3 regions of the Microcystis aeruginosa FD4 genome follow, and region 2 is predicted to be linked to each of the others. Evidence: riboswitches for the same ligand, from Rfam matches in the RefSeq annotation. Region 2 holds a riboswitch; each other region holds the start of a gene.

Region 1 (5,994 bases), 690 kb from region 2:
ATTAGGTACATTACGCCCAAAAATATCGGAATTCCCCACCAGCGATCGAGAACAATCCGATCGAGGCGATCGGACATGGTATTATTTATCTGTCCAGTCCGTTGAGTGGCTCCCTGGGTAACTTGCTGAATAAAGCCATAACGAGTATCAGCAATTAAAATATCAAGGTCTTCCCCTAAAACTTGGTGTATTTGTCGTCTATGCTTGACGATAATGCTTAATAGTTCCTGGGAGCGCAATTCTGGGGCGACGCGATCCTCGTATTGCAGTAGATTTAAAGCGGTCCATCTTGGCTCAACGATCCTTTTACTGCTATGGTCGTTAATGTAAGCAACAATCTCGCTCAGAGCTTCCTCAATTACCGCAGGATAAGCGACATAAGCGGCAGTATGGCTAATATTACTGACTAATTCCCCAATTTTTTGCTTTAATTCTCCGATTCCTTCCCCTTTAACCGCACTAATCGCCACGACAATTGCATCCATGCGATCGCTTAAGAGTTGCGGATTAACCACAATACCCCTAGTTTTGGCCACATCCATCATATTCAGGGCAATCAACATCGGTAAACGCATCTCCATGATTTGGGTAGTCAGGTAGAGATTGCGCTCTAAATTAGAAGCATCGACGATATTAATCACTAAATCCGCTTCTCCTGACAGCAGATAGTCCCTAGCGACTAATTCATCCATTCCTGTTTCCCCTTCTTCCACATCAAGGGAATAGACTCCTGGTAAATCCACCAGGGTGATATCTTCCCCGTTAACTTGAAATCGTCCCTCCTTGCGATCGACTGTTACTCCCGGCCAGTTGCCGGTCCGTTGATTGGCTCCTGTGAGAGCATTAAAAAGGGTAGTTTTGCCACAGTTAGGATTGCCAATTAAGGCGATAATCGGTTTGACCATAATTTAGGATATTGAGTGACGAATAGGACTAGATGATTAAATTTAGCTTTCTGGGTCTATTTCTTCCACGATTAAAGCGTCTGCCTCCTGTTTACGCAGACTGAGATGAAATCCCCGCACCTGAATCTCGACGGGATCCCCCAAAGGTGCGACGCGAATGACGGTAAACTCTGTACCCGGAGTTAATCCCATTGATAACAATTTTCCTTTGTATCCTCGCAATGCTCGGTCATAACCGACGACTTTACCCGCTTTTCCTATGGGTATCTCCCGCAGAAATGTTCTTACTTCAGGTAGGTCTTTTTTGGGTTCCAGTTTTTTCGGTTGACTGTCACTAACGAGGATTTTTTCGGCCATTTCTGCCCCGATACCGATACGATTGTCTTGAATGGCAATTAAAACTGACCCCCTCGGTTGGGAACTAATGACCTGTAATTGAATACCGGGGTTTAATCCCATACCCAGTAGTCGATTAATCCCTCCCGTCCCCTGAAATCCCGCTAACCAGACGGTTTTTCCCATTTCCACTTGTGCGAGGGGATAAGTGGCAGCCAAGTCATTACCCCTGGGAGTGACATTATCTAATTCTGCCTCTTTACCGCCCCAATAGGAGAATTGGTCGTCTTTTTGCCAGTTTTCTGGTTTTTCTGGTTCATTAGGTCTAATTTTATCGTCCATGCTTTTCTTATCTCCAAAGGTAAGGCAATGAAGGTCTTTCATTCAAGAGTGACAATAATTTCTTGATAGCTCATCGAGTTTACTGAAGTAGCCAAAGGGTGAGAACTGCGCTAATGTCAGCCTCAGTCAACGGTTTTTGAACTGTCTAAGAATCGCGATCACCAAAATAAATGCTAATTATTCTCAATTACCAGTGTAATCCAAAAGGGGAGACAGGAAAGAAAAATATTTCTTTAAAAAAAGTCACCAGTCTCCGGTAAATGGCGATCGCTGAGGGCGGAAAATCTTCTTAATGCCGAAAAATTCTCCCTTGCAAGGGAGATTCCCCCAGCTATCTACGAATTAATTGCACCCAGCTACTGGGAACAGAAAAAGCTATATTTATAAGTAAATCGAATCTGTCTTTCTATTTAAAGACCCATGGATAACAAAATTCTCGACGTTCACCATCTCACCGTTGAATTTTCTAATCAGAAAAGAACAACAGTCGCCGTTAATAACATTAGTTTTAGCTTGCAGAAAGGTCAAGTTCTCGGTTGTGTGGGGGAGTCGGGTTCAGGAAAATCTGTCACCTCCCTCGCACTCATGGGATTGGTTCCCTCTCCGGGGAAAATTACCGGGGGAGAAATTTGTTTTCGTCCAGCAAAAGGTCAGTCAATGCAAGCAGTGGATTTATTATCTATTCCCCCGGAAGAATGGCGTTATTATCGCGGGGGAGAAATGGCCATGATTTTCCAAGAACCAATGAGTTCTCTTAATCCAGTTTATAACATCGAGTTTCAACTCACCGAAGCAATTTTACTGCATCAAAAAGTCACCCCAGAACAGGCAAAAAATCAAGCCATCTCTCTACTGCAAGAAGTGCGCTTATTACCCAGTGATGAACAGTTAGAGGAGAAATATATAGAAACTTTTCCCTTAGAAAATAAGGGTCATGTCAGAGAAAAAATTAGAACTTATCTTCAGGAACAAAAAGAGGCAATTCTCAAGCGTTATCCCCATGAATTATCGGGGGGACAATTACAAAGGGTAATGATTGCCATGGCGATTTCTTGTAATCCTACCCTATTAATTGCTGATGAACCAACCACCGCTTTAGATGTGACTGTCCAAGCAGAAATATTAAGATTGTTACGAGATTTGTGTAAAAGCGATCGAGAAATGTCAATGGTTTTTATCTCCCACGATTTAGGAGTTATTAACGAAATTGCCGATCAAATTGTTGTAATGTATCAAGGAGAAATTGTCGAACAGGGAACTAAAGAAGAAGTATTAAATTATCCCCAACATCCCTACACAAAAGGTTTACTTGCCTGTCGTCCCCGCTTAAACTCTCGTCCAAAAAAATTGCCCACCGTCAGCGATTTTTTACGAGTGGAAAAAGACTCTCAAGGTAAGATTATTGACTTAGAGGAAATTACCCCACCAGCAGTTAAATTTATTACTCTTCAAGAAGAAGAAACCAGAATTGAAGGTTTACAAAACCATGAGAACATATTATCTGTAGAAAATTTATCGGTTAGATTTCCAGTTAAGGGAGTTTTCGGGCAAGTAAAGACCTTTTTTAATGCCGTAGATCAGGTCAGTTTTGCCGTTAAACAGGGGGAAACCCTCGGTTTAGTCGGTGAGTCGGGCTGCGGAAAATCTACCTTAGCAAGGACAATTCTGCGCTTAATTCCTGCCACTTCTGGAAATATCTATTTCCGAGGAGAAAATCTCGCTAAATTAAACCCCAGCGATCCAAAATTAAGACTACTGCGACGGGAATTACAGATAGTTTTCCAGAATCCCTACAACTCCCTGAATCCCCGTTTATCCATTGGTAAAGCAATTTTAGAACCGCTGGTTATTCATCATACCGGCGGTAATTCCCAAAAGCGACGGGAACGAGTAGAATATTTATTAGAACGAGTTAAACTTGATCCTAATTGGTTTGATCGCTATCCCCATCAATTATCAGGAGGACAACGACAAAGGGTGTGTATTGCTCGCGCTTTAGCCTTAAATCCTCAGTTTATTATCTGTGATGAATCTGTCTCTGCTTTAGATGTTTCCGTACAAGCGGGAGTCTTAAATTTACTCAAAGAATTACAGCAGGAATTTAATCTCACTTATATCTTTATTTCCCACGATTTAAGTGTCGTCAGATTTATGAGTGATCGCATTATGGTGATGAATAAAGGTAAAATTGAGGAAATCGGTACAGCTAACGAGATTATCAACTCTCCCCAAAGCGATTACACCCGTAAACTTATCGCTTCCATTCCCCAATTTACCGAAAGTCTTGCTAGTTAGTTAGTAATAACAAAACTTCATAATGCTTAACAGCACAAAAGTTAAGATTTCCTGTAGAAATTTTCTCTCTTGTTCCTAAGCGTGATAGGTTGGTTGAACATTCGACTCTAACCAAAGAAAATGATTAGAGTAGTCAGGGAAAGCGCAGTGCAAATCTGCCACTGTCCCGCAGCTGTGATTAAGGATTATCCTTATTAGTCAGAATGCCTGAGGAATGTGCGACCAAATCTAGTCAAATCTGCGAGGTACGGAATGAAGATACAGAAATATTGCCGCTTAATTCTTATAGCGGTGCTAACTGTTCATCTATTAATTAATTCAGCCAATCCAGCGGCAGCTATGCACATTGCCGAAGGGTTTTTGCCTGTACAGTGGGCAGCTTTTTGGTGGATAATATCGCTTCCTTTTTTCATTTTTGGCTTACGTTCTTTAACTCGTATTACTCAAGAACATCCCGAACTTAAGCTATTGCTTGCCCTAGCTGGCGCTTATACTTTTGTTCTCTCAGCCTTAAAAATTCCCTCGGTTACAGGTAGTTGTTCTCATCCGACGGGGACAGGTTTAGGAGCAATTTTGTTCGGTCCCTTGACGATGACTGTTTTGGGAACTTTAGTGTTATTATTTCAGGCTTTGTTATTAGCTCATGGCGGGTTAACTACTCTGGGGGCAAATATGTTTTCTATGGCTATAATTGGACCATTAGTTGCCTATTGTATCTATCATTTGCTTCTAAAAACAGGACAACAAAGAGTGGCTATTTTTTGTGCCGCTGCCCTAGCAAACTTGTTCACCTATATAACCACTTCTATCCAATTAGCCTTAGCCTTTCCTGCGCTTGACGGTGGGTTTATGGCATCTTTTATCAAGTTTGCGGGAATTTTTGCTCTGACTCAAATTCCTCTAGCCATTAGCGAAGGATTACTGACATTATTGGTCTGGAATTGGCTAGAGTCTTACGGAAAAAAAGAGTTAGAGACTATCAAATTATTACAAGGGTAAGGCTGAATTATGAACCGATATTCTCTAAGAAATAATTGGCTTTTGGCTATGGCTGTAATTCTTTTAGCAGTTTTGCCCTTAGTTTTTGTGCGGGGCGAATTTAGTGGGGCTGATGACCAAGCAGAAACCGCAATCACTACACTTAATCCTGAGTATAAATCATGGTTTCGACCTTTCTTTGAACCGCCTAGTGGTGAGGTAGAAAGTTTACTTTTTGCATCCCAAGCCGCCTTGGGGGCGGGGGTGATTGGTTTTGTTATCGGACTATATAAAGGAAGGACTGAAAAAGAACAATCTGCCTCCACAGAGGAGAATAGCAATTAGTAGAAATGAGCCATCTAATTGATAGTCTTGCTTACAAAAATCGTCTGCGTTGGTTGCCTCCAAATCATAAGCTATTGTTGACGATAGTTCTATTAATTATCTCGCTAATTTCCTCTTGGCCTGTGCAGTTACTCGTCGGTTTTTGGTTGACTATAGCAATTACTATCTATGCGGGGATTCCCCAAAGGACTTATCTGCGCTTGTTATCTTTACCTTTGGGGTTTTCTTTAATTAGTTTACCTGCTTTTATTATTAATGGTGTACCGTGGGATAAAAAATCAATAATTCAGCAGGATATTTGGCAAGGTCTGGGATTTTCTTTAGGTTATTTGTATCTCTATATTAGCCAAACAGGTATGGAGCAAGTTGGGTTTTTATTCCCCAGAATTTGGGCGATGACAAATTGTCTATATTTTCTAATTTTAACCACTCCCTTTATTGAAATCTTACAAGTTTTCAGACAATGGCGATGTCCGATTTTATTGACAGATTTATTATTATTGATGTACCGTTTTATTTTTAGCTTACTAGAAGTTGCTCAAGAAATTTGGACAGCACAAAATTCCCGTTGTGGTTATCAAAGTTGGTCAAGAGGAATGAAAAGTATTGGTATTTTGGGAGGGCAGTTATTCCAGCGAACTCTTAATAATTATCGTCAGATTTCTATCAGTTTAGAAGCGCGAGGATTTCAAGAAAGTTTTAAAATGTCTAGTTCCCGTTCTTATCAATCTCAAAGAAGATACATATTTGAAGCTTTATTCGGTTGCAGTTTATTGATTATTCTTAACTTAGT
Region 2 (5,994 bases):
TAACACCGAAACCCCCTTTTCAAAGGTCATGCGCCCGACGTAATAGACGATTTTTTCGTGATCTTCGGCATATTGACGACGAAAAGCTCGGTAATCAAAGTTAGGGTCTCTTTGCTTTTTCTCGGCCCGAATACCGTTATAAACCACATCGATTTTATCCCAGGGTGCGCCCAAAGCTCGATGGACTTCATGACGCATATAGCCGGTACAGACGATAACGCGCCAAGCATTATAGACGAGGGTTCCCTCTTTGCTGCCGATATAGCGTTGGGTGTCGGTGTGCAGTCCGTTATAACGTCCGTATTCCGTGGCGTGAATAGTGGCAATCAAGGGTATTTTAAAGAGATGTTTCATGGCGATGGCTGCATCTCCTACTAACCAATCGTGGGCATGAACAAGGTCAAATTTTCCGTATTCGGCGATTAGTTTGCCGCCCTGTTGCCCCATGCTGTTATTCATGTTGACCACCCAATGGAAAAAGTCATTGCCGGGGGGTACGGGGACGCGGTGGATGTGAATACCTTCCACCAGTTCGTAACTGGGGGCCTGACCGAATTCGATCGTGATTAAATGGACTTCATGACCGAGTTTGACGATTTCGGGATAGAGTTCGGCGACATGACGGGCGATACCGCCCACTAATCGCGGTGGAAATTCCCACGCTAACACTAAAATCCTCATTTTTCCCTAACCTCGACCTGATTTAAGCTGGTAAGTAATCATTGCATCCCCATGGTATCTATTTTGGCTCTGGTTTCTTCCTCTAATTGCCACTCTCCCCGCGCCAGTCTTGAGAGGATCTCTTGTCGCCACTTGTTTAATTGTTCCCGAAAAGCGGCCGTTTGTAGATCGTTGCGCCAGAAAATTAGGGCCGATTCGCCAGTTTGCGGATAATAATTTTTCCGCTCTCCAGCGATGCGGAAGCCAAAATGCTCGTAGAGTGCGATCGCTGAATGGTTCGATCCCCTCACCTCTAGCGTAGCCCTTTCCAGTTGTCTTTGTACAGCCTTCTCAAGCAGTTTGTAGAGAAGCAGTTTTCCTAATCCTTGTCTTTGATAGTCGGGATAAATTGCCAGAAGGGTAATATGCGCTTCTTCGAGAATTGCCCAAAAACAAGCCAATCCGATGATGGTTTCCGGATTGCTGGGTAGGGAGAGAATTAATAATTCACTGTTGGGGTTGTTTAATTCCCGTTCATAACCAGATAGGGTCCAAATACCGCCGAGACTGGTGCGATCGAGGGCTACCATGGCGGCAAGATGTGGGGATTTTGGGGTTTTAATCTGGATTTTTGGCATTTATCGGGGTTCTGTCGCAAATTTTTTTTTCAGAGCTGAGAAACTTGTGTTAAGCTAACTTTTAGCCGGCGATTCCGAAGAGGGATTCTACAAATTTTTTCTGCTCTAACCCCTGCCTTTTTCTAACTCCCTCTACTTGACCTTTATTAATTATCGTCTGGATGAGTTCGGGTTGTTCGATTCGGGGTTTCCATTATACTACAGGAAGCTTTCCCTTTTTGCGACAGAACCCCTTTTCTTATCCCGAACTGAGGATGTCAAAACACCCTTATTGTGTTATCATTAGGTTCAAGTCGGTTTTGATGGGGAGCAGCCATCAAACGCAAGGGGGAAAGTGCAGTGCGAATCTGCCGCTGTCCCGCAGCTGTAAGGAGAGGCGCAACTCTCTGAGTCAGAATGCCCGCCGATTAGTAAACCCGTTACATAAACATCTGCGAGGTAAAGATGATGAAGACTTCAAGCTTTTGCAATTTTCTGCGAGATGCTGCGCAATCAGCTGTTCGTTGGAATATTAAGGTTGTAGCGTTCTGAGTTGACGATTTGAGTTGAACGCGAGGTTGAGATTTAGCAAAGCTACCTGAGAAGGTGGCTAGTGTTTGCGCTGGTAATTACAGATGACACCTTCGCTATCCCTAACTATGGTCTGCTTCCCTACCGGGGGCGTTGTCAGATCAGAATAGGAAAGATGCAATGCAATCCTTGCTATCAAAGTAATTTGAGTTCCCAGCTGATTCGGATCATCTTTCAATTTGACAACGCCCTGCTTCCCTACCGGGAGACAGTCGCTTTTACCTGTTTTTCACAGAATTTGGAACGCTACAGCTATGACTATTCAAACTACAACATTGGGGTATCCCCGCATTGGTAAAAATCGTGAGGTTAAAAAGGCATTAGAAGCCTTCTGGAGCGGTAAATCTGATACAGAAACCTTGCTACAAACGGTTCGAGAGGTGGAATTTGCGAACTGGAAAACACAACTCGAAGCTGGGATCGATCGTATTGGAATCGGTGACACGACGCTTTATGACCATGTTTTGGATTGGAGTGTTCGTTTGGGGCTAATACCCGATCGCTTTCGTCATCTATCGGGACTCGACCAATATTTTGCAATGGCACGCGGCAAAGATGGCATTCCAGCGCTGGAGATGACCAAATGGTTTGATACCAACTATCACTATTTGGTACCCGAAATTGCGGCGGATGTAGAGCCAGAGGCAAACTTCGCAGATTTTTTAGCAACGGTGCAGCGATCGCAAGCCCTCCTGGGTGAGCAAGCCGTGGCGATCATCCTCAGTCCTGTCACCCTATTGGGTTTAAGCCGTTTAGAAGGTGATCTGGCAACACATCTCGAAAAACTATTGCCGCTTTATAGTGATTTGTTCGCTCAACTCAAAGCACTGGGCATCACAGAAGTGCAGTTACATGAACCGATTCTCGTCACCAGCAGTGCAGCGGATCTGAGAGAAGCGATTGCAACTACCTACAGCCAGCTTGCCGAAATGGGTGTACCGATTCACCTCGTCACCTATTTTGATGATCTGGGAGTGACTTATCCCTGGGTGATGGAAATGCCCGTTGCTGGCATCAGTTTAGACTTCACCCGTGGACGCAACTTAGAGTTATTGCAACAGCACGGATTCCCAGCAGATAAACAATTGGGAGTGGGGATTGTGGATGCGCGAAATATCTGGAAAGTTCGCCCTGAATCAGTGTTATCAACACTAGAAACCCTTCACAGCATTACGCCAAATATTCGGTTGCATCCCTCATCATCCCTGCAATTTGTTCCCTATGATGCAATGCGCGAAACGAAATTGCCGGAACCCCTGCGAAATGTGTTGAGTTTCGCGGAACAGAAACTAGAAGAGGTTGTGATTCTGGCACAGACATTGGCGGTCGATGATCCGGGAGATCGATTAGCAGTAGTGCAAACGCAGTGGCAAACCTTTGAGCAGTTCAGCCCTGTAAATCCTGGTACGCAGGCTGCGCTCAAAAATTTGACGACGAATGACTTTCAGCGATCGCTCTCCTATTCTCTACGCTTAGACAAACAGATTCCCTTACCTGCTCTCCCTACCACCACGATTGGTTCCTTTCCCCAAACCTCCGAAGTACGGCAGCTACGGGTGAAATATAAGCGAGGAGAACTGACAGAAGCAGAATATCAGACAGCGATCGACGCTGCGATTGCTGAGTGCATCAAACTTCAGGAAGACATCGGCATTGATGTGCTGGTGCATGGCGAATTTGAGCGCACGGATATGGTGGAATATTTTGGTCAGCAACTGGCTGGGTTTGCCTTTACCGAACAGGGTTGGGTGCAAAGCTATGGCAGTCGCTATGTACGTCCCCCGATTATTTATAGTGATGTAGCGCGTCCTCAACCTATGACTGTGCGAGAGTTTCAGGTGGCGCAGGCATTGACTGAAAAACCTGTAAAAGGAATGCTCACAGGTCCTATCACCATCCTCAACTGGTCATTTCCGCGTAGTGATATTTCTCGTCAGGAACAGGCATTCCAGATTGCGCTGGCGTTACGCGAGGAAGTTGCCGATTTAGAAGCCGCAGGCGCACAGGTGATCCAAGTGGATGAACCCGCTTTACGGGAAGGCTTACCGCTGAAACTGGAACGCTGGAATCAGTACCTATCTTGGGCGGTAGATGCGTTTCGACTGGCAACGGCGATCGCTCAACCCCATACGCAAGTTCACACCCACATGTGCTATTGCGAGTTTGGCGACATCATCAAAGACATTGAGCGTCTGGATGCCGATGTGATTTCGATCGAAAACAGCCGCAGTAACAATCGCACCTTACAAGAGGTCACGGAGGCAGGCTATTCCCATCAAATTGGCAATGGCGTGTATGACATTCACAGTCCAGTAGTGCCAACGACTGAACAACTGGTGCAGCAATTGCAAGCAGGCATCCTGAATTTACCGTTGAGACAAATCTGGGTAAATCCAGACTGCGGATTAAAAACACGCCGCTGGGAGGAAGTGATTCCATCGCTGAAAAACATGGTAGAGGCAACTCATCGGTTACGTCAGGAAATATCACCTAAACCATAACGACAACTAGGTAGGGAGGCACAATTATTTGTGGGATGGGTTAGCGCTCTTCGTAACCCATGTGTGGGTTGGGTTTCATACTTCAATCCAACCTACGTTCATCTTATATTTAATTCCACCCACCTACTTACCATTGCACCATCTGAAACACAACTGTAATCAAAACAAACAGGAAAACCAATCATGTATAAGTTCAAAACCCTCTGGCAAGCGACCCTGACGGCGACATTCACGTTCACTCTTGCGAGCGGTAACGCATTGGGTGGGACGTTTTCTGGCTTCGCCTTCGACCCAGGTAAAATCGATTCAGGAATTCCTGGATTTGTTGGACCTGACGGTTTAGGTGTCATTTCACCGAATAACACCGTTAATCCGATTTTTAAAGGATGGGCAACAGGATTTACTAATTATTTACCCGCTCCTGGTGTTTTACCCCAATGGCAAACCCCAGAAAGAACATTAGGACAAGTGACAGGGACTTTTGATGGTATTGCCTCTTTAGGAGAATTAACGGCTCAACAAATCACGGACGGAGTATCCCCGGGGCAAATTACCTTAACCTTTGATTCTGCAATTATTGATGGCGATGGCGCAGATTTTGCTGTCTTTGAAAATGGATTTGGCTTCGATGAAACGGGCAGTTTATTTGCAGAATTAGCTTATGTAGAAGTTTCTACTAATGGGATAGATTTTGTTCGCTTTCCTAGGGTTTCTTTAACCCAAGATTCTATTGCCCCTGAAGGACGAATTGATCCCACACCGGTTGATAATTTGGCAGGAAAGCACGTTAATAATGGCGTAGTTTTTGCAGGTAATTCCTTTGTGCGGAGTTCTTGGGGAACACCTTTCGATTTAAGCGTTTTAAAAGATCTTCCCCTGGTTCAATCTGGCGTTGTTAATCTTAATAGCATTAACTTTGTTCGCATTGTTGATATTCCGGGTAATGGCACATTTTTAGATTCAGAAAACCGACCCATTTATGACCCTTGGCAAACCCCTATTCCCGGATCTGGCGGCTTTGATCTGGAGGCAGTGGGTGTCATTCATTCTCAGTCGGTTCCTGAACCCACCAGTATAGTGGCGATCGCTCTTGCTGGTGTACTGGGGGCTAGTCTCCGTCGGTCTGTCAATCGTGCAAAATCGTCAAGGTAGGTATGATGCGACCACACGATAGTCTCTGGCAAGGTTATTTTGGCTACTGGCAAAATCTGTTCATTCGGGAAAATCTGTTACCTCTGGGACACGCTGCCTGGCAGGGGTTTATCACTCAAGGGCGGGGCATGGTGGTATGCGATGTGACGCTCGTCGAGGATGAATCTGTGGATTGGAACAGTGACATCGTGGACTATACAGTTCGGTTTGTTTCCCTGTCCAGTGTTTCAGCCTATTTACAGACTTTCAGCCTAGAGGCAACTTTAATTGAACGGCTAATTGATACGGTTCAATCCTACAACCCTGCCCAGTCAATCCTGTTGTTAATTAATGAAAACGGACGGGCAGATATTAATCTATTGCAAAACCTCAAAGTTTCTCCAATGAATTGTTACCAACAGGTGCAACGGCGTTGGGTAGAGTTCCAACTTGATCAAGCCCCCGGAGATTTGTATGAACAAAGACTCTGATTT
Region 3 (5,994 bases), 330 kb from region 2:
AGGTAAAGGTTTCTCCTAATTCAACCGAGCTTATACTAGCGGTTTTAGTAACCGACAAATCGGCCTCTACCTCTACGACAGGTTTTAATAGAACTTGTCCTTTGGCGTAGCTAAAAACAGGAGAATGGGTTTCATCAGAAATTTGAGCATAGATAAAATAATCTTTTAGGGGAATATTTTCGGTATTCCAAACAAAGCTTCCTTGTCCATCAGTTTCCGCTAATCCATCAGCGATCAAGACACCATCAAATCCTTGATTGTCCGTGTCGTAGAATAAGCTAATGGTTGCTTCTGAGTCAGCATCAAAGGCATTCCATTCAATGGTTACTTCGGTGTCACTGACATTAGTGGATGGGGCGGTAATTTTGATGCTAGGGGTTGTTGAATTGCCAGAAATAAAGATATCCCCTGCACTCAAGTTAGGTGCGCCTGTTAGAATAGCAATCTGTTGTTGAGGTGCAGCACCATTGCCATCAGGATCGAAGAACAGATTTCCAGTAGCTGGATCATAGATAAATCGGTCATCGAAAATTTGGGTCTGAAACCCCGTCGTTCTACGACGGCTTTACCGTTAAATATTAGCGCATTTACACCATATATGCTAAAATGTGAGACATGGAAAAAGCCTATTCGTTTCGATTTTACCCAACACCCGAACAAGAGTCGCTATTGCGGCGCACATTGGGCTGTGTAAGATTAGTTTACAATAAAGCTCTCCATCTCAGAACACAAGCATGGTACGAAAGACAAGAAAGAGTAGGATATGCTCAAACTTCTTCAATGCTAACCGAGTGGAAAAAGCAAGAAGAATTAGACTTTCTCAACGAGGTAAGCTGTGTACCTTTACAACAAGGTTTAAGACACCTACAAACAGCTTTCACTAATTTCTTTGCTGGTCGTACTAAGTATCCTAACTTTAAGAAAAAACATCAAGGAGGAAGTGCCGAATTTACCAAATCTGCTTTTAAATTTAAAGACAAACAAATCTATTTAGCCAAATGCACAGAACCTTTACCTATTCGATGGTCAAGACAAATCCCAGAAAGCTGTGAACCAAGTACAGTAACAGTCAGATTGCATCCCTCTGGGCGTTGGCATATCTCAATAAGATTTGATGACCCAACAATTAAACCCTTACCCCCAACCGATAAAGCCATCGGAATTGACTTAGGAATTAGTAGCCTAGTAATTACCAGCGATGGTGACAAAATATCTAATCCTAAGCATTTTAAAAAGCATTATCAGAGACTGCGAAGAGCATCGAAAAGCCTTTCTCGAAAACAGAAAGGTTCAAAAAATCGGGAAAAAGCAAGAATCAAAGTAGCCAGAATTCACGCTCAAATCACCGATAGCAGAAAAGACCATTTACACAAGCTAACCACTCAATTAGTTCGTGAAAACCAAACGATTGTAGTTGAGAATTTAGCCGTCAAGAATCTGGTCAAAAACCCGAAATTATCTCAGGCAATATCTGACGTTAGTTGGGGAGAAATTACCCGACAATTAGCCTATAAATGCCGTTGGTATGGGAGAAATTACCTCGAAGTAGATAGATGGTTTCCTAGTTCTAAAAGGTGTAGTAATTGCGGGTATATTGCTGAGAAAATGCCGTTAAATATTCGAGAATGGGACTGTCCAAGCTGTGGGACGCACCATGACCGAGATATTAACGCCAGTAAAAACATTTTGGCCGCAGGACTTGCGGTGTCAGTCTGTAGAGCGACCATAAGACCAGAACAGAGTAAAACTGGGGCGGCAGGTGCGGAACCCCGCAAGGGAAAGAAGCAGAAACCCAAATCGTGAGGTTTGGGAATCGCCGTCCGTTTTACGGCGGCGAGGATGTCAACACTATCAACCGCAGTCTTTCCTAAGACAAACTGAGAGTCTGCGAGAACCCCATCGGGGGTTAATCCTCCACCAAAACCCGTTGCCGAAATAACAATGCGATCGCCCTCACTACTGTCAAAATCTTCGATAGTATCTATCCCTTCTGTGGGACTCTCAAAGACAAAACTATCGCTGCCCGTCCCCCCTGTTAGGGTATCATTGCCACCACTTCCCTTGATAATATCATCCCCTTCTCCTCCATCAAGAAGATCATTTGCGGCTAACCCATCCAGAATATCTTTGCCAGCGTTGCCACTTAGATTATCATTGCCAATTGTCCCAAAAAGGATTTCATCCCCTGTACTATCCAGTTGAGCAGTGGCTTGCCACATATCATCTGTCCAATCAATAGTCGCTTGCCAAGTTTCAGGAGTCCATGCTGTTGTCGCTTGCCAAAGCATCACTCGTCCACTGAGTTGTGGCATCCCAAGCTTGATTAACCCATTCTGTTGTGGCATTCCAAGCCTCTACTGTCCAATTACTCACTGCACCCCAAGCATTTTCTCCCCACCCTGTAATGGCATTCCAAGCATCTTGTCCCCATTGTTTGGCAGCATTCCAAGCCGCTTGAACAGATGCTTTAGCAAATTCAATGGCATAATCGATACCGTAAATGACAGCCCCAATGAGTTGACGATTTATTTCTGTAGTGCCACGAAAAGTTAATACACTCGCTACATAAGCCCCTGTTGTTGTCGCCCCTGGAATAGGCGTGATTGCCCCTAATCCTGCGATGATAACCTGAATCGCAAAATAATCAGGATCTGGTAAATAGGTAAAAAAAGCACTGCTGAGAGTGTTTGTGCTACCAACTGTATCTATTCCTAAACCACTTGGTTTAGTCAAGCCACTCGACTCAGTTTTTGGAATAATTACAGGATGAAGATGGGCATCAACAGGATTAGGAAATGAGGAAGGGACAAGTAATTGATTGGATAAAACATATTGTCCAGAAATGTAACGAAATCCTGCCATACTCACTATGTCGATAGAAGGGATATAGTGAGTCACTTTTTCTGCACCACCGAAACTATTAGCCGCACTCGTTGAAATACCTGGGGCATTAAACGTAACAATATCTCCTAAAGCACCTTGAGAAGAATAATCTGCCGCTACCCATTGGGTTAATGCTCCACCCAAACTATGACCTGTAATGTGGGGTTTTACCGAGAGATTATCCTCTGGCTGACTTATTTCCTCAAGCCATTGATTAACACCCCCTCGATTAGCCGTAAATTGACCATAACCAATACCATTGGGATTAGCATCATCCCAGACATCTGTTCTTAATTGATCGGGCTGTGTCCCCCGAATCGCCAAAACGGGAGCTTTTCCTTCATCATAAATTGTTCCCGTCGCAAACGCCCAAGAGGTATCCTGTGCTTCTAAATTATTAAGAGTTTCTTGGACTTTCTGATAGGAGGATGAATTTACAAAATCTGGACCGAGAAATTCTTCTAAATCTGTCAATAAGCGATCTTTTTCTTGGTCACTCTCTTTGCTAATTTCGCTATGGACAGGATTGCTGATTAAAACAAAGAAATTTTCATCCGAAGTTAATCCTGTTGCCTGAAAACCTGTACTGCCATCGTTGAAAAATTGATCAACTCGATACCCTAAATCTCCATAAGACAAACTACCGTTAAAGTCAATATCGTCTCCTTTATCCCAATTCTGATACGCTGTATCCCTTGCGAAAATCTCAAAATTAGCATTGCCTCCATAATTAACAGGGGTATCTCCTAATACTGTGATTTCAACTTCTTTACTGGTTTCTCTTGGGGCAAAGGTTAATGTCCCTGTAATGGGTCGGTAATCTATTCTGTCGTTCCCCGTTACACCATCTACTGCCGTTCCTACGAGGGTAAAATAGTTAACAGTAACTTCTACATCAACCGCTTCTGAGAGAATCACAGGGAATTTAAGGGTTGCCGTTTGATTACTTCCTTCTGCTACAGCAACATAAGCATCTTGTATATTTAACCCCGGTGCAATGGTTTCAACCGTATAATTCCATGCTGTTCCTTCATCATTAGTTGCTACAATGATCTCTAACTGATCAGAATCCCCTTCAGGAATTTGAACCGTTCCCGTCTTGCTTCCTCCAACAAATCCTGTTTCTAAGATATTCCTTCCTTCATAACGAATAATGAAGTTATCAGGAATCGTATTCGTTGCACTAGGATATCCGGCATAAGCACCATTAAGGGTCGTAGCAGGAAGAATCTCAATGGAAGGTAAAGTTATATTACCTTTTTGCCAATCTTGTGCCAAGTTAAGGGCAGTAATCGTCACAAAACTGTCTCCAAAGGCAAGTCTCATCTTGTCAATAAATTCTGGACTGGTAGCGAATTCCTGAAGAGAGTAAGATACGCTTTCCAGAGATTGGGAGAGAATTTGGCTAAACCTAAGAGATTGGTTCATTGTGTTGTTCCCAAACAAAAAATGGGGAGCATCTCACCTTTGTAACCCCTAAATCAGGTGTTTATACCATTTTTCAAAAGTAATGACAGAGATGGTTATGCCTGGTGCATCTCAATTTTGTCGAAATATCCAGATGACATTTTGGGCGCACGCGGTGCGCCCCTACCATTGGCGAAATAATATTATTGTAGGGGCGAATTGCATTCGCCCTCTTTGAACAACTTCTGCTGCTCACCTTAAGTGAGAGAAAATCACCAATAGGATACCATTTTCTTTATTCGCGTCACAACGAATGCAGGCTTGGCAAGCATTCGAGCGTGGATGTCTGTCATGGATTTAGAAATTTGGTATTATGTCAAGCTATTTTGAAAGCCTTGCTAGAAACCAGTTTTATGGATAAGTATAATTACTCACTTGCATAAATGAGATGCTCCCAAAGGGAAAAAAATGTCAATACGTTGAGTCTATAGGCAATGTTAGAAACTGTAACAAAAAAGAAAGAAATTTTTAACAATCACAGTAGTTAGGGCTTGCTGAAAAAAGCTGAAATGCTTGTGGTGCTTAAGATAATTGGGTAATTACTACGGCGGATTCAGGCTCAGTCTGGTACATCTTCTAAAAGGAGTTGTCTGTGCCAGATGGATAGAGGAATCGGCGTATAGCTGATTTTAATCTAGCAACGCCAAAACTCAAACTGTGGTATAATCCTTAAACTTGTCTTTGGGAAAGTCCAGTGCAATTCTGGTACTGTGCCGCAGCTGTAATCAAGTAAAAAGTAAAAAGAGTACATCTTCCCTTTTTCCTTGCGAGTCAGAATGCCAATTACAAGCTTTTGATCGGTAGTATAGACAACTAATTTTCTAACTACTTCTCTGCGTCGCATGGAGAACAAACAACGGTGAATTGGTTAGTTAAGGCAAATGCTTGTCCAGGTTTATTTTATGGAACTGCTGCCCAGGATGGGTTTTTAATTCGTCTCCGCACCCCCGGTGGATGGCTCAATTCTCCACAGGGAAAAGCGATCGCCACTTGGCTCGAACAATGGCAGAGTACAATACAAGTTACCAATCGGGCAAATCTGCAAATTCGCGGACTGCAAAAATCCCCCAGTTTAGAAGAATTTCAAACCCTGCAAAAATTAGGGTTAGCTGCCCATAATCCCAGTATCGATCATCTGCGTAACATCATGTCTAGTCCCACTGCCGGAATTGACTGCCAAGAATTGATCGATACTCGTCCATTAGTCCAAGAATTAGATAATTTTATCCAAAATTATCCATCAATTGCCCAACTAAGTCCTAAATTTAGTATCGGGATCGATGGCGGTGGTGCAGTGGGAATTGGCACCGGTTCAACTATGGCCTGGCAACACCGCTATAACGAGATTCATCTGTCAGCAATTGCCCTCAAGAATCCGACAAATTTAACTTCTATTGTTTGCTTTCGATTAGCACTCGCAGGAGATAAACAATTATACGACACGGACTTATTAATTGAGCCAGAAAACTGTTTAGCTGTGGTCAAAGCTTTAGTAACGGTTTATCTCGATTATGTTCAACAAACCCCTAATATCAAGGGGAAAAAACCGCGGATGAAACACCTGCTCAAAGATTGGGGATTGGCCAAATATCTCGAACAAGTTAACTCTCAATTACAGCGGACTTCTACTGGAATAATACAACG

Evidence for each region. Region 2 has a riboswitch for cobalamin ahead of metE (5-methyltetrahydropteroyltriglutamate--homocysteine S-methyltransferase). Riboswitches for the same ligand answer to the same signal wherever they lie in the genome.
Region 1: linked by a shared signal. The riboswitch ahead of GQR42_RS18400 (energy-coupling factor ABC transporter permease) and the one ahead of metE (5-methyltetrahydropteroyltriglutamate--homocysteine S-methyltransferase) in region 2 are both predicted to bind cobalamin.
Region 3: linked by a shared signal. The riboswitch ahead of cobG (precorrin-3B synthase) and the one ahead of metE (5-methyltetrahydropteroyltriglutamate--homocysteine S-methyltransferase) in region 2 are both predicted to bind cobalamin.

Annotation. Positions count from the first base shown of each region.
Region 1 covers NZ_CP046973.1:3,665,669-3,671,662, reverse strand. The annotation lists gene feoB (Fe(2+) transporter permease subunit FeoB) at 1-905, opposite strand, end outside; gene GQR42_RS18410 (FeoA family protein) at 948-1,583, opposite strand; gene GQR42_RS18405 (ABC transporter ATP-binding protein) at 2,004-3,878, shown strand; cobalamin riboswitch at 3,963-4,108, shown strand; gene GQR42_RS18400 (energy-coupling factor ABC transporter permease) at 4,131-4,877, shown strand; gene GQR42_RS18395 (energy-coupling factor ABC transporter substrate-binding protein) at 4,887-5,201, shown strand; gene cbiQ (cobalt ECF transporter T component CbiQ) at 5,207-5,994, shown strand, end outside.
Region 2 covers NZ_CP046973.1:2,972,357-2,978,350, reverse strand. The annotation lists gene GQR42_RS15085 (glycosyltransferase family 4 protein) at 1-681, opposite strand, end outside; gene rimI (ribosomal protein S18-alanine N-acetyltransferase) at 720-1,298, opposite strand; cobalamin riboswitch at 1,576-1,720, shown strand; gene metE (5-methyltetrahydropteroyltriglutamate--homocysteine S-methyltransferase) at 2,123-4,369, shown strand; gene GQR42_RS15070 (PEP-CTERM sorting domain-containing protein) at 4,553-5,521, shown strand; gene GQR42_RS15065 (hypothetical protein) at 5,524-5,991, shown strand; gene GQR42_RS15060 (hypothetical protein) at 5,975-5,994, shown strand, end outside.
Region 3 covers NZ_CP046973.1:2,640,056-2,646,049, reverse strand. The annotation lists gene GQR42_RS13445 (Ig-like domain-containing protein) at 1-418, opposite strand, end outside; gene GQR42_RS13440 (RNA-guided endonuclease InsQ/TnpB family protein) at 616-1,803, shown strand; partial or broken gene GQR42_RS28785 (hypothetical protein) at 2,061-2,219, opposite strand; gene GQR42_RS13430 (Calx-beta domain-containing protein) at 2,254-4,311, opposite strand; cobalamin riboswitch at 5,012-5,152, shown strand; gene cobG (precorrin-3B synthase) at 5,210-5,994, shown strand, end outside.